Linked DNA regions of Pseudoduganella albidiflava. The protein of the gene in region 2 interacts with the protein of the main gene of each other region in a pairwise test. Links are inferred from orthologs where the notes say so. Each region holds a gene or a part of one and is shown on either strand. Other genes may lie near its edges.

What was found. The genes of interacting proteins can lie anywhere in the genome.
Region 1: the proteins of cysE (region 2) and cysK interact in binary tests that used the Escherichia coli proteins (3 or more experiments, as listed by UniProt). The link is inferred for Pseudoduganella albidiflava from one-to-one orthologs.

The regions. Positions count from the first base shown.
Region 1 is NZ_CP036401.1:267,590-272,185, reverse strand. What follows is about bases 1,509-4,388. They hold cysK (cysteine synthase A), read right to left. Parts: upstream 3,477-4,388; coding sequence 2,541-3,476; downstream 1,509-2,540. Other genes in these bases: thpR (RNA 2',3'-cyclic phosphodiesterase), read left to right, coding at 4,120-4,388; EYF70_RS01150 (FKBP-type peptidyl-prolyl cis-trans isomerase), read right to left, coding at 3,525-4,085. In the rest of the region: EYF70_RS01170 (M10 family metallopeptidase C-terminal domain-containing protein), read right to left, coding at 1-919; EYF70_RS01165 (ArsR/SmtB family transcription factor), read left to right, coding at 1,061-1,378; more of thpR, read left to right, coding at 4,389-4,596.
Region 2 is NZ_CP036401.1:4,267,625-4,273,468, reverse strand. Bases 1,803-4,570 are described here. They hold cysE (serine O-acetyltransferase), read left to right. Parts: upstream 1,803-2,697; coding sequence 2,698-3,444; downstream 3,445-4,570. Other genes in these bases: EYF70_RS17525 (cyanophycin synthetase family protein), read right to left, coding at 4,313-4,570; EYF70_RS17530 (YceH family protein), read left to right, coding at 3,454-4,164; rlmB (23S rRNA (guanosine(2251)-2'-O)-methyltransferase RlmB), read left to right, coding at 1,803-2,482. In the rest of the region: rnr (ribonuclease R), read left to right, coding at 1-1,666; more of rlmB, read left to right, coding at 1,736-1,802; more of EYF70_RS17525, read right to left, coding at 4,571-4,819; EYF70_RS17520 (hypothetical protein), read right to left, coding at 4,984-5,844.

The DNA of each region.
Region 1 (4,596 bases), 4.0 Mb from region 2 along the record:
CGGCGCCGCCATACACATCGTCGATCCCGGCGCCGCCCGTGATGGTGTCGCCCAGGTCGTTGCCGATGATCGTCGAGCCGCCGTCGCCGGCGCGCGCGACGCGCACTTCCACGCCATACGCGATCGACACGTTGCGCAGGCCCGCGGCGGTCTCGCTGAAGGCGCCTTCGTTCAGGTCGATCAGCGTGGCGGCCGTGCAGGCGGAAAAATCGAACGTGTTGACGCCGCCGGCATCCCAGATGCATGACGGGGCGGCCGTCTTGCCGAAGGTGTAGACATCGTCGCCGGTACGGTAGGCCATGTTGGCGCCATACAGGTACTGGATCGCCAGCACGTCATACAGCATGGGCGTGACCGCGAACTTGCCGTTGATGCCCGTGCTGCTGCCCTCGTAGTACGACATCAGCGTGTAGTCGGCGTTGTCCGTGGCGAGCGGCAGGTACGGGCCGGGCGCGCCGCCACCGCCCGCGTTGTAGTTGCCGGGGTGTTTCAGTCCCAGCGAATGGCCCAGTTCGTGGATCAGCACATAGGCGCCATAGCTGCCCGGCGTGAAGATCCGGTTATACGACTGGTCGTTCAGGTACAGCGCCGAGACGCCGCCCGGATTCGGATAGTAGGCGTACGCACCGCTCGTATCGCCCTGGTCGTTCATACCCATCAGCAGCCGGCCACCAGTCGCCACTTCGACGAAGGTGACATTGGCCACCGCGGACCAGGTGCCCATTGCCACGCGCGCGGCATCCTGCTGCCCCGTGGTCATCGGCACGAAGCCATGGCGGTCATCGGCGCTGGCGCTGGCCGGCGGCGTGGCCAGGAAGGAGTAGGTCAGCGTCAGCGCCATCTCCGGTCGAGCGTTCCAGCTCGTGTACGCGAGCGCATCGATAGCGTTTATTCCACTGTCCTGCATAAGTCTTTCCATAAGGCATCTTGCCAGCCGCCGATCATATCACTTTTGCGTTGCGGAAACACCGCGGCGGCTTGCGCCGTTGTTCGCGTGCGACTAATATGTGAACACCTATTCAAATGTTATCGATGAGATTGCCGTGATGCGCCAGACAAGATGAACCAGACGTCCATTCATGAAGAGTCGGTAGCCCAGCTGGCCGACCTGTTCCACCTGCTGGGCGATCCCACCCGGCTGCGCATCGTGCTTGCCTGCGTGGCCGCGCCGATCGCCGTCAGCGAGATCGCCGCCACGCTGGAGCTTTCCAGCTCGCTGGTCAGCCACCACCTGCGCCTGCTGCGCGCCGCCCGCATCGTCAAGGCCGAGCGCCAGGGCAAGCAAGTGTTTTATTCGACCGCCGATGCGCACATCAGCGGTGTCCTGCGCGACATGCTCGAGCATATCGCCGAACCCTCCACCGGAAACGACGTATGAGCGGCCACCATCACCATCATGACCACGGGCATGGTCACCATCACCACCATGGCGCCCCGGCCGACCATGGCCGCGCGTTCGCCATCGCGATCACGCTGAACGCGCTGTTCGTGGTTGTCGAATTCAGCTACGGCTTCCTGGCCAATTCCACGGCGCTGATGGCCGATGCCGGGCATAACCTGTCGGACGTGCTGGGCCTGATGCTGGCCTGGGGCGCCGCGATCCTGGCCAGGCGCGAACCGTCGGCCCGCTACACCTACGGCCTGCGCAGCAGTTCGATGCTGGCCGCGCTGTTCAACGGCATGCTGCTGATGGTGGCCTGCGGAGCGATCGCGTGGGAAGCCGTGCTGCAGCTGATCGATCCGGTGCCGGTGCATGGCAGCACGGTGTCGGTGGTGGCCGGCATCGGCATCCTCGTCAACGGCATCTCGGCGTGGCTGTTCATGAAGGGCAGCAAGGACGACCTGAATATCCGTGGCGCCTACCTGCACCTGGCGGCCGATGCCGCGATCTCGCTCGGCGTGCTGGTGTCAGGCCTGGTCGTGATGTTCACCGGCTGGATCCGGCTCGACCCGCTGGTCAGCCTGGGCATCGTGGTGATGATCGTGGCCGGGACCTGGTCGCTGCTGAAGGAATCGCTGCGAATGATGATGGCGGCGGTGCCGGACAACGTCGATTCACGCAAGGTGGAACAGTTCCTGCGCACCCGGCCCGGCGTGACGGACGTGCACGACATGCATATCTGGTCGATGAGCACGACGGAAACGGCGCTGACCGCGCACCTGGTCATGCCGGACGGCTACCCCGGCGACGTGGCGATGGATGGCATCGCGCGCGGGCTGCGCGAGCAGTTCTCGATCCACCACAGCACCTTGCAGACGGAGCTGGGCACGACGGCGCATGCCTGCTGCCTGGCGCCGGATGCGCAAGAGAATGAGCACGAGCACGAGCACGAGCACGAGCATGGGCACGAGCACGGGCAGGCGCATGAGGATGGCGATCATGGGCATGGGGATCACGACCGTGAGGATGACGGCCACGACCACGACCACGACCACGATCATGACCACGCACATGGACATGGCCACAAGCCCGGCCACGGCCACGGTTCTGAGCGCGGCAACGGTCACGGGCATGGCCACGCGCCTGGCCACGCCCACCCTCACTGATCGGCCAGCCCCGCGAACAGCTGCGTGCTCAGGTACCGCTCGCCGAACGAGGGAATGATCGTCACGATCAGCTTGCCTTCATTTTCCGGCCGGCGCGCCACCTGCACGGCGGCCCACAGCGCGGCACCGGCCGAGATGCCCACCAGCAGGCCTTCCTCGCGCGCGGCGCGGCGCGCGAAGTCGAAGGCGTCCTCGTTCTTCACGGCGACCACTTCGCTGTAGACATGGGTGTTCAATACCGCCGGCACGAAGCCGGCGCCGATGCCCTGCAGCGGGTGCGGTCCCTTGGTGCCTTTCGACAGGATCGGCGACGCTTCCGGCTCCACGGCAATACACTGGAACGATGGCTTGCGTTCCCGGATCACCTCGCCCACGCCGGTGATCGTGCCGCCGGTACCCACCCCGGCCACGAGGATGTCGGCGCGGCCATCCGTGTCGCGCCAGATTTCCTCGGCGGTGGTACGGCGGTGGATCTCGGGATTGGCGGGATTGTTGAATTGCTGCGGCATCAGGTAGCGCGGATCGGAGTGCGCCATTTCCTCGGCGCGGCGGATCGCGCCGACCATGCCTTCGGCGCCCGGCGTGAGCACCAGCTCGGCGCCATAGGCGCGCAGCAGCATGCGCCGTTCGCGGCTCATGGTTTCCGGCATCACCAGCGTGCACTTGTAGCCGCGCGCCGCGCAGACCATCGCCAGCGCGATGCCGGTATTGCCGCTGGTCGGTTCGAGGATCACCGTATCGGGCCTGATCAGGCCGGCCTGTTCGGCCGCCGCGATCATCGACAGCCCGATGCGGTCCTTCACGCTGTGGGCGGGATTGTAGAACTCCAGCTTTGCCAGGATCTGCGCCGGGGCGCCTTGTGCCAATCGGTTTATGCGCACCAGCGGCGTATTGCCGATCAGCGCAGTGACATCATTCGCAACGTTCATGAAGGGTCTCCGCATCAACAATGGGAGAACCCAGTGTAACGCCGCGAATTACTTCACGTCGAGCAGTTCGACGTCGAAGATCAGTGCCGAGTTGGCCGGGATACCCGGCATCGCGCGTGCGCCGTAAGCCAGGTTCGACGGGATGATCAGCGTGCGCTTGCCGCCGATCTTCATGCCGGCCACGCCCTGCTCCCAGCCCTTGATGACCTGGCCGGCGCCGAGGCGGAACTCGAGCGGTTCACCGCGGTCGCGCGAGGAATCGAACTTGCGGCCCTTGTGGCCGCGCGCCATCGGACGGTACAGCCAGCCCGTGTAGTGGACCGACACGGTGCCGCCGGTGACCGCTTCACGGCCGGTACCGACCTTGCTGTCGTTGACGATCAGCTGTTCCGCGGCGGGGCCGATCGTGGCGGAACCGGGCACCACCGGGCCGGCCGGCGCTTCCTGGGCGGCAGGAGACGCTTCCTGCGCGGCGGCCGGTTGTGCGGGTTGTGCGGGTTGTGCCGGTTGTGCCGGTTGTTCCGGCGCGGCGGACGGAGTCTGGGCATGCGCAAAGGAGGCGGCGCACAGCAGGAGGGACAGCACTGGAGCGGACAGACGGGTCATCATGTATTCTTTCTGTACTGGGTTTTGAGGCGGCAACATGATAGCAAATGAACCTGAAGGCCGGCCAAACGCCGGCACCACGCGCAAGCTTTTCTTTGCCCTGTGGCCGGATGAGGCGGCGCGCGCCGCATTGACCGCGCTGCAGGCACCCGTCGCGGGAAGGCGCACGCCGCCCGCCAAGCTGCACCTGACACTGGCCTTCCTCGGCCAGGTACCGGCCGATGCCGTGCCTGCGCTGCTCGCCATCCGCGACCGGCTCGCCGTACCGCCGTTGCGGCTCGTGATCGACTGCTACGGCTACTTCGCGCGGCCGCGCATCGCCTGGGCCGGCATGACGCAGGTGCCGGCCGCACTCGTGGCGCTGCATGAGGAGCTGGTGCGGGAGCTGGAAGCGGCCGGCTTTTCCGCCGCCACGCATGGCGCGTTCAAGCCGCACGTGACCCTGGCGCGGGAGGCGAAACAGGCGCCGCCCGAGGTGCCCGCAGCCCCGGTCGAGTGGACCGTGGACCGCGCC
Region 2 (5,844 bases):
CCGCCTGACGCTGGTCTGCGATGCCGTCGTCACCGCGCAGGGCGAGATCAAGGCTTACCAGTTCTACCCGGCCGTGATCCACTCGGCGGCCCGTTTCACGTACACCGAAGTCGCGGCCATCCTGTCGAACACGAAAGGGCCGGAAGCGGCCAAGCGCGCCCACCTGGTGCCGCACCTGCAGGACCTGTATGCCGTCTACCACGCGCTGCTGAAGGCCCGGCTGGAGCGTGGCGCGATCGATTTCGAGACCACCGAGACCTATATCGTCTGCAACCCGGCCGGCAAGATCGAGAAGATCATCCCGCGCACCCGCAACGATGCGCACAAGCTGATCGAGGAATGCATGCTGGCCGCGAACGTGTGCGCGGCCGACCTGCTGCTGCGGCACAAGCATCCGGGCACGTACCGGATCCACGCCGCGCCGACCAAGGAAAAGCTCACGCAGGTGCGTGAATTCCTCAAGCAGGTGGGGCTGGGGCTGGGCGGCGGCGATACGCCGGTGGCCGGCGACTACGCCGAACTGATGCGCAAGATCAAGGAGCGCCCCGATGCGAACCTGCTGCAGACCATGCTGCTGCGCTCCATGCAGCAAGCCGTCTACAGCCCGGAGAACATCGGCCACTTCGGTCTCGCGTACGAAGCGTATGCGCACTTCACGAGCCCGATCCGCCGCTATCCGGATTTGCTGACGCACCGCGCCATCAAGGCCATCTTGCAGGGCAAGAAGTACGAGCCGAAGATCGGCGACACGAGCGTGCTGAACACCACGGTATCGAACGCCACGCGCCGCCAGCAGCTGAAGGACAAGGCCGCCGGCAAGGAACCGAAGGCGGCGCGCGACCTCACCGTGTGGGATGCGCTGGGCGTGCACTGCTCGGCCAACGAGCGCCGCGCCGACGAGGCATCGCGCGATGTCGAAGCCTGGCTGAAGTGCTACTTCATGCAGGACAAGCTGGGCGAGGAATTCAGCGGCATCATCACCGGCGTGACCACCTTCGGCATCTTCGTGCAGCTCGACCAGCTGTTCGTCGAAGGCCTGGTGCACGTGACGGACCTGGGCGCCGATTACTTCCAGTACGACGACGCGCGCCATGAATTGCGCGGCGAACGCACCGGCAAGCGCTACCAGCTGACCGACCGCGTGATGGTGCAGGTGGTGCGCGTGGACCTGGAGTCGCGCAAGATCGACCTGCGCCTGGCGCCGAGCGAAACCGAAGGCATGGCGCCGCCACCGCCGCGCGGTGGCCGAAAGGGCGCCGCATTCCACGACGACGGTTTCGGCGAGGAAGACGTCAAGCCACGCCGCGGCAACTCCCGTGGCGGATCGTCGCGCGGCGGTGCCGGCAAGGGCGCCGGTGCCGGCAACGGTGGCACTGGCGGAGGACGCGGCGCCGCTCCCGCCTTCGCCCAGGAAGATGCGCCGCGCGCCCCGCGCAAGGTGGCCGACGAAGCGGGTGCGCCACGCAAGGGCAAACCGAAACGCGGCGAAGGCGGCGAAGCGGCCGCCCCGGCACCGGCCCCCTCGATCACGCTGCTGCCGCAATTCGACTTCGAAGCGCAGCCGAAGGGCCGTGGCAAACCGGCCGCTCCCGCCAAGCGCGGCAAGACCCAGGCCGCCGGAAAGCCGGCCACCGCTTCCAGTGGCAAGGCACGGAAGAAACATTGATCCCAGCGCCGCGGCACCCGCCGCGGCGCATCCCCGGCGAACCCGTTCGCCACACAAGAACTACGTACCATGTCCAAGAACAAAATGATTTTCGGCTTCCACGCCGTCACCTCGCGCCTGCGCCATGAAGCCTCGTCCGTCGAAGAGATCTTCGTCGACGCCGGCCGCGACGACCGCCGCATGAAGGACCTGATCGCCAACGCGAAAGCGGCCGGCGTGCGCGTGATGCCGGTCGACTCGGCCCGCCTCGACAAGATCGTTGGCACCCGCCGCCACCAGGGCGTGATCGCCTTCGCATCGCAGCTGGCGCTGGCGCGCAACCTCGACGAACTGCTCGACGCGATCGACGGCCCGCCACTGCTGCTGGTACTCGACGGCATTACCGACCCGCACAACCTGGGCGCCTGCCTGCGCGTGGCCGACGGCGTCGGCGCGCACGCGGTGATCGTGCCGAAGGACCGCGCGGTGGGCCTGAACGCCACTGCCGCCAAGGTGGCCAGCGGCGCGGCCGAGACCGTGCCCTACATCACCGTCACGAACCTGGCGCGCACGCTGCGCGAACTGAAGGAGCGCGACATCTGGCTGATCGGTACCTCGGACGACGGCGAGAAGGGCCTGTACGAAGCCGACTTCACCGGCCCGACCGCGCTGGTGATGGGTTCCGAAGGCGAGGGCATGCGCCGCCTGACGCGTGAAACCTGCGACGTGCTGGTGAGCATCCCGATGTTCGGCTCCGTCGAGAGCCTGAACGTGTCGGTGGCTTCCGGCGTGTGCCTGTACGAAGCCCGCCGCCAGCGGATGGCGAAGGAAGTCTGAAGGGCTTCCAGTCTGAAGGCTTCCGCCCGAAGGGCTTGCAGCCGGAAGACTGCCGCCTGGGCGACTTCCGGCTGAACGGGTTTCAGCCGAAAGACTTGCGCCCGAACTTTCCCCCGGTGCGCACGCGACAGCAGGGCTGGTCGGGTGCGGGCGCCAGCCTGCAAGGCGCCTGCCGATGCGCTACCATCGTGGTTCGACCGTCCTCCCGAGCACCCATGTTTCGCCACCTGCGCCAAGACATCCGCAGCATCATCGAACGCGATCCCGCCGCACGCAACGCCTGGGAGGTGCTGACGTGCTACCCCGGCCTGCATGCGATCGTCGCGCACCGCCTGGCACACTGGTGCTGGACCCACGGCCTGAAATGGCCGGGCCGCTTCATCAGCGCGCTGGCGCGCATCGCTACGGGCATCGAGATCCATCCCGGCGCCACGATCGGCCGGCGTGTCTTCATCGATCACGGCTTCGGCGTGGTGGTGGGCGAGACGGCGGTCATCGGTGACGATTGCACGATCTACCAGGGCGTCACGCTGGGCGGTACGTCGCTGGCGCCGGGAGAGAAGCGGCATCCCACGCTGGAGCGTGGCGTGATCGTTGGCGCCGGCGCCAAGGTGCTGGGCGGTTTCACGGTGGGCGAGTACGCCAAGGTGGGCTCGAACGCCGTGCTGCTGAAACCGGTGCCGCCGGGGGCGACGGCGGTCGGCAATCCGGCCCAGATCGTCCAGAAGCACGAGCCGGACACGCAGCGCCATGCGCAGCGCCTGTTCGCGGCTTATGGCGTCACGCCGAATGGCGACGACCCCATGTCGAAAGCGCTGCATGGCCTGATCAACCACGCGGCGGCGCAGGAACGGCAGATCGAGCGCATCATTGCGCTGCTGAAGGAAAGCGGTTTGCAATGCGGGGATATCGAGGCTGTCGGCAAGCCCGATCCCGCCCAACTGAACAAGCTGGTCGATTGAGGAACAGACATGACAGATGCAGGAAACACCCCGGCGGATAGCTCCGCAGCGAATGCCTCGGGCGATACGCTGGACCCGTTCGAGATCCGCGTGCTGGCCGTGCTGGCCGAAAAGGAAGCGCTGACGCCGGATAACTATCCGATGTCGCTGAATGCGCTGACCAACGGCTGCAACCAGCTGTCCAGCCGCGATCCGGTGATGCAGATTTCGGAAGATACGGTGGCCGACGTGCTGGCCCGCCTGGCCGAGCGCCGCCTCGTCAATGCCGTGACGGCGGCCGGCGCCCGCGTCACGAAATACGAGCACCGCATGCGCATCAAATGGTCGCTCGAGCAGGACAAGCTGGCCGTGCTGACGATCCTGATGCTGCGCGGCCACCAGACCGCCGGCGAGATCCGCACGCGCACGGGCCGGCTGCATGAGTTCAAGACGGTGGCGGACGTCGAACAGGCATTGCAGTTCCTGATCGACAAATATCCGCCGGTGGTGGCGAAGCTGGCGCTGGCGCCGGGCACCAAGGAGCCGCGCTACGGGCAATTGCTGGGCGGGGAAATCCAGCTGGCAAGGGAAGAGGCGGGCTATGGAACGGCGGCGGTGGCGCCTGGCGGCGCCTCGCGGGCCGACCGCGTGGCCCAGCTGGAGCTGGAAGTGCAGCAGTTACGCGCCGACTACGCGGCGCTGGCGGAACAGTTCGAGCAATTCAAGCGGCAGTTCGAATAAGCCGCCGCGGCGACAGCGGTAGCCGCGGGCGCCCGGCCGGGCCATCGCTGGCGCGGCGGTGCGGGAAACCGGCAGCAGTGCGGGAAACCGGCAGCAGTGCGGGTAATCCAGCGGCGATCCGGGCTACCAAGGCAGCAACCCGGCCAATTCAGGCGGCAATGCGGATGGACGGCTGCGTCGGCGCGCTGGCCGCGGCGATACCGCGCAGTTCGGCCAGCCCTTCATCCAGCCGGTACGGCTGCCCGGCCAGCAGGGCGGCGACCAGTTCGGTCGCCAGCTTGAGCGCTGCGTTGGCCACGGTGCCGCAGCGGAACGGCAGGATCAGCCGGTAGCGCCCCGGCATCTTCGGCACGCCGCCGACAAACCCCATCATCACCTCGTCGCCGGTCAGGCGGTGCAGTTCGATCGCCACGCTCTGGATCAGGCGTGCCAGCTGCAGGCCGCGGCCCGGCGCGTCCACGTCGTCGCCCACCACGCCGATCAGGCTGCGGCCTTGTCGCAAGCCCGGCAGCACGGTCTTCAGGCGCGCTCGCAACTGCTGCATGTCGCTCGCGGAATACGGGGCAGGGTGGCCGAGATCGAGAATGCTCAGCAGGCAAGGCTCGGTGCAGTAGCGGTTGGCGCCGTCGAGGTAACGCTGGTCGATAATTTTCATGGTGAACCATCCTTTAAAGCAACAGCCAACGCGAGACCGGGAGGTCTGGCGCTGGCGGAATGGTTGCCATTATCCCAACCATCGCCCGCTACCGGCATCGGTGCGGGTCTGGTAACGCTGTAAGACACCGCTTACAGCTGAGCTGCGATGCATCAAACTCCGTATCAACCCTCTTCGCGGCGGCGGCGCAGCCAGATGGCGGCGGCGATCATGCCGGCCCCGGCGAGCGCACCCCACAGCATCTCGGGTGTCGCCACGGCGGCCCAGGAAGCCTCGTACAGCGTGTCGGAGATCGCCGCCGGCCCTTCGCGAACCCCGTCGCGTACCCGCGCGGCCAGGCCGTCGGCCATCAGCCACGTGGCCGGCATCACGCTGACCAGCAGGCGGCTGATGAACTTCTCGACCAGCCAGCCGGCATTGAGCGCCAGGCCAAGGCTTTTTTCAGCCCAGAACAGCACGACCATCGCCAGTGCGGGTACGCCGACAGCCCACAGGAACACTTTCGACCGTGCCCAGGCCGACACCAGCAGCAGCCAGCCGACCGCCGGCAGTGCCCACAGCGCATACACCGGTACCAGCGAGGGTAATTTCACGAACGCCAGCCAGAGCTGGGGATGCGAGAGTACCGGCCCGGCCAGGTTGAGCCCCTTGCTGGCCGTCATCACCAGCATGATGGCCAGGATGACCAGCGACGTCGCCAGCTCCACCACCACCACCAGCAGCGGAATCACGAGCAGGGCGATCGCGGCTTTCGACAGCACGGTGGCGCTGTCCGACACCGGCAGCGACTTCCAGAACAGGATGCTGCGGTCGCGGCGCTCGTCGTACAGCGCGCCGAGGCTGTAGAAGAACACCATGAACGCCAGCGACAGGTACAGCACCGCCGCCCCGACCGGATACACGGTGGCCGCCGTTTCGACCGCCGCCTGCTTCTGGCGGTCGCCGAGCTGGATGACCATGTCCTTGCCGCCGATCGTGTTGCCATCGAAGTGGATCGTGCCGCCGTGCCCCATCACTGCGGCGGC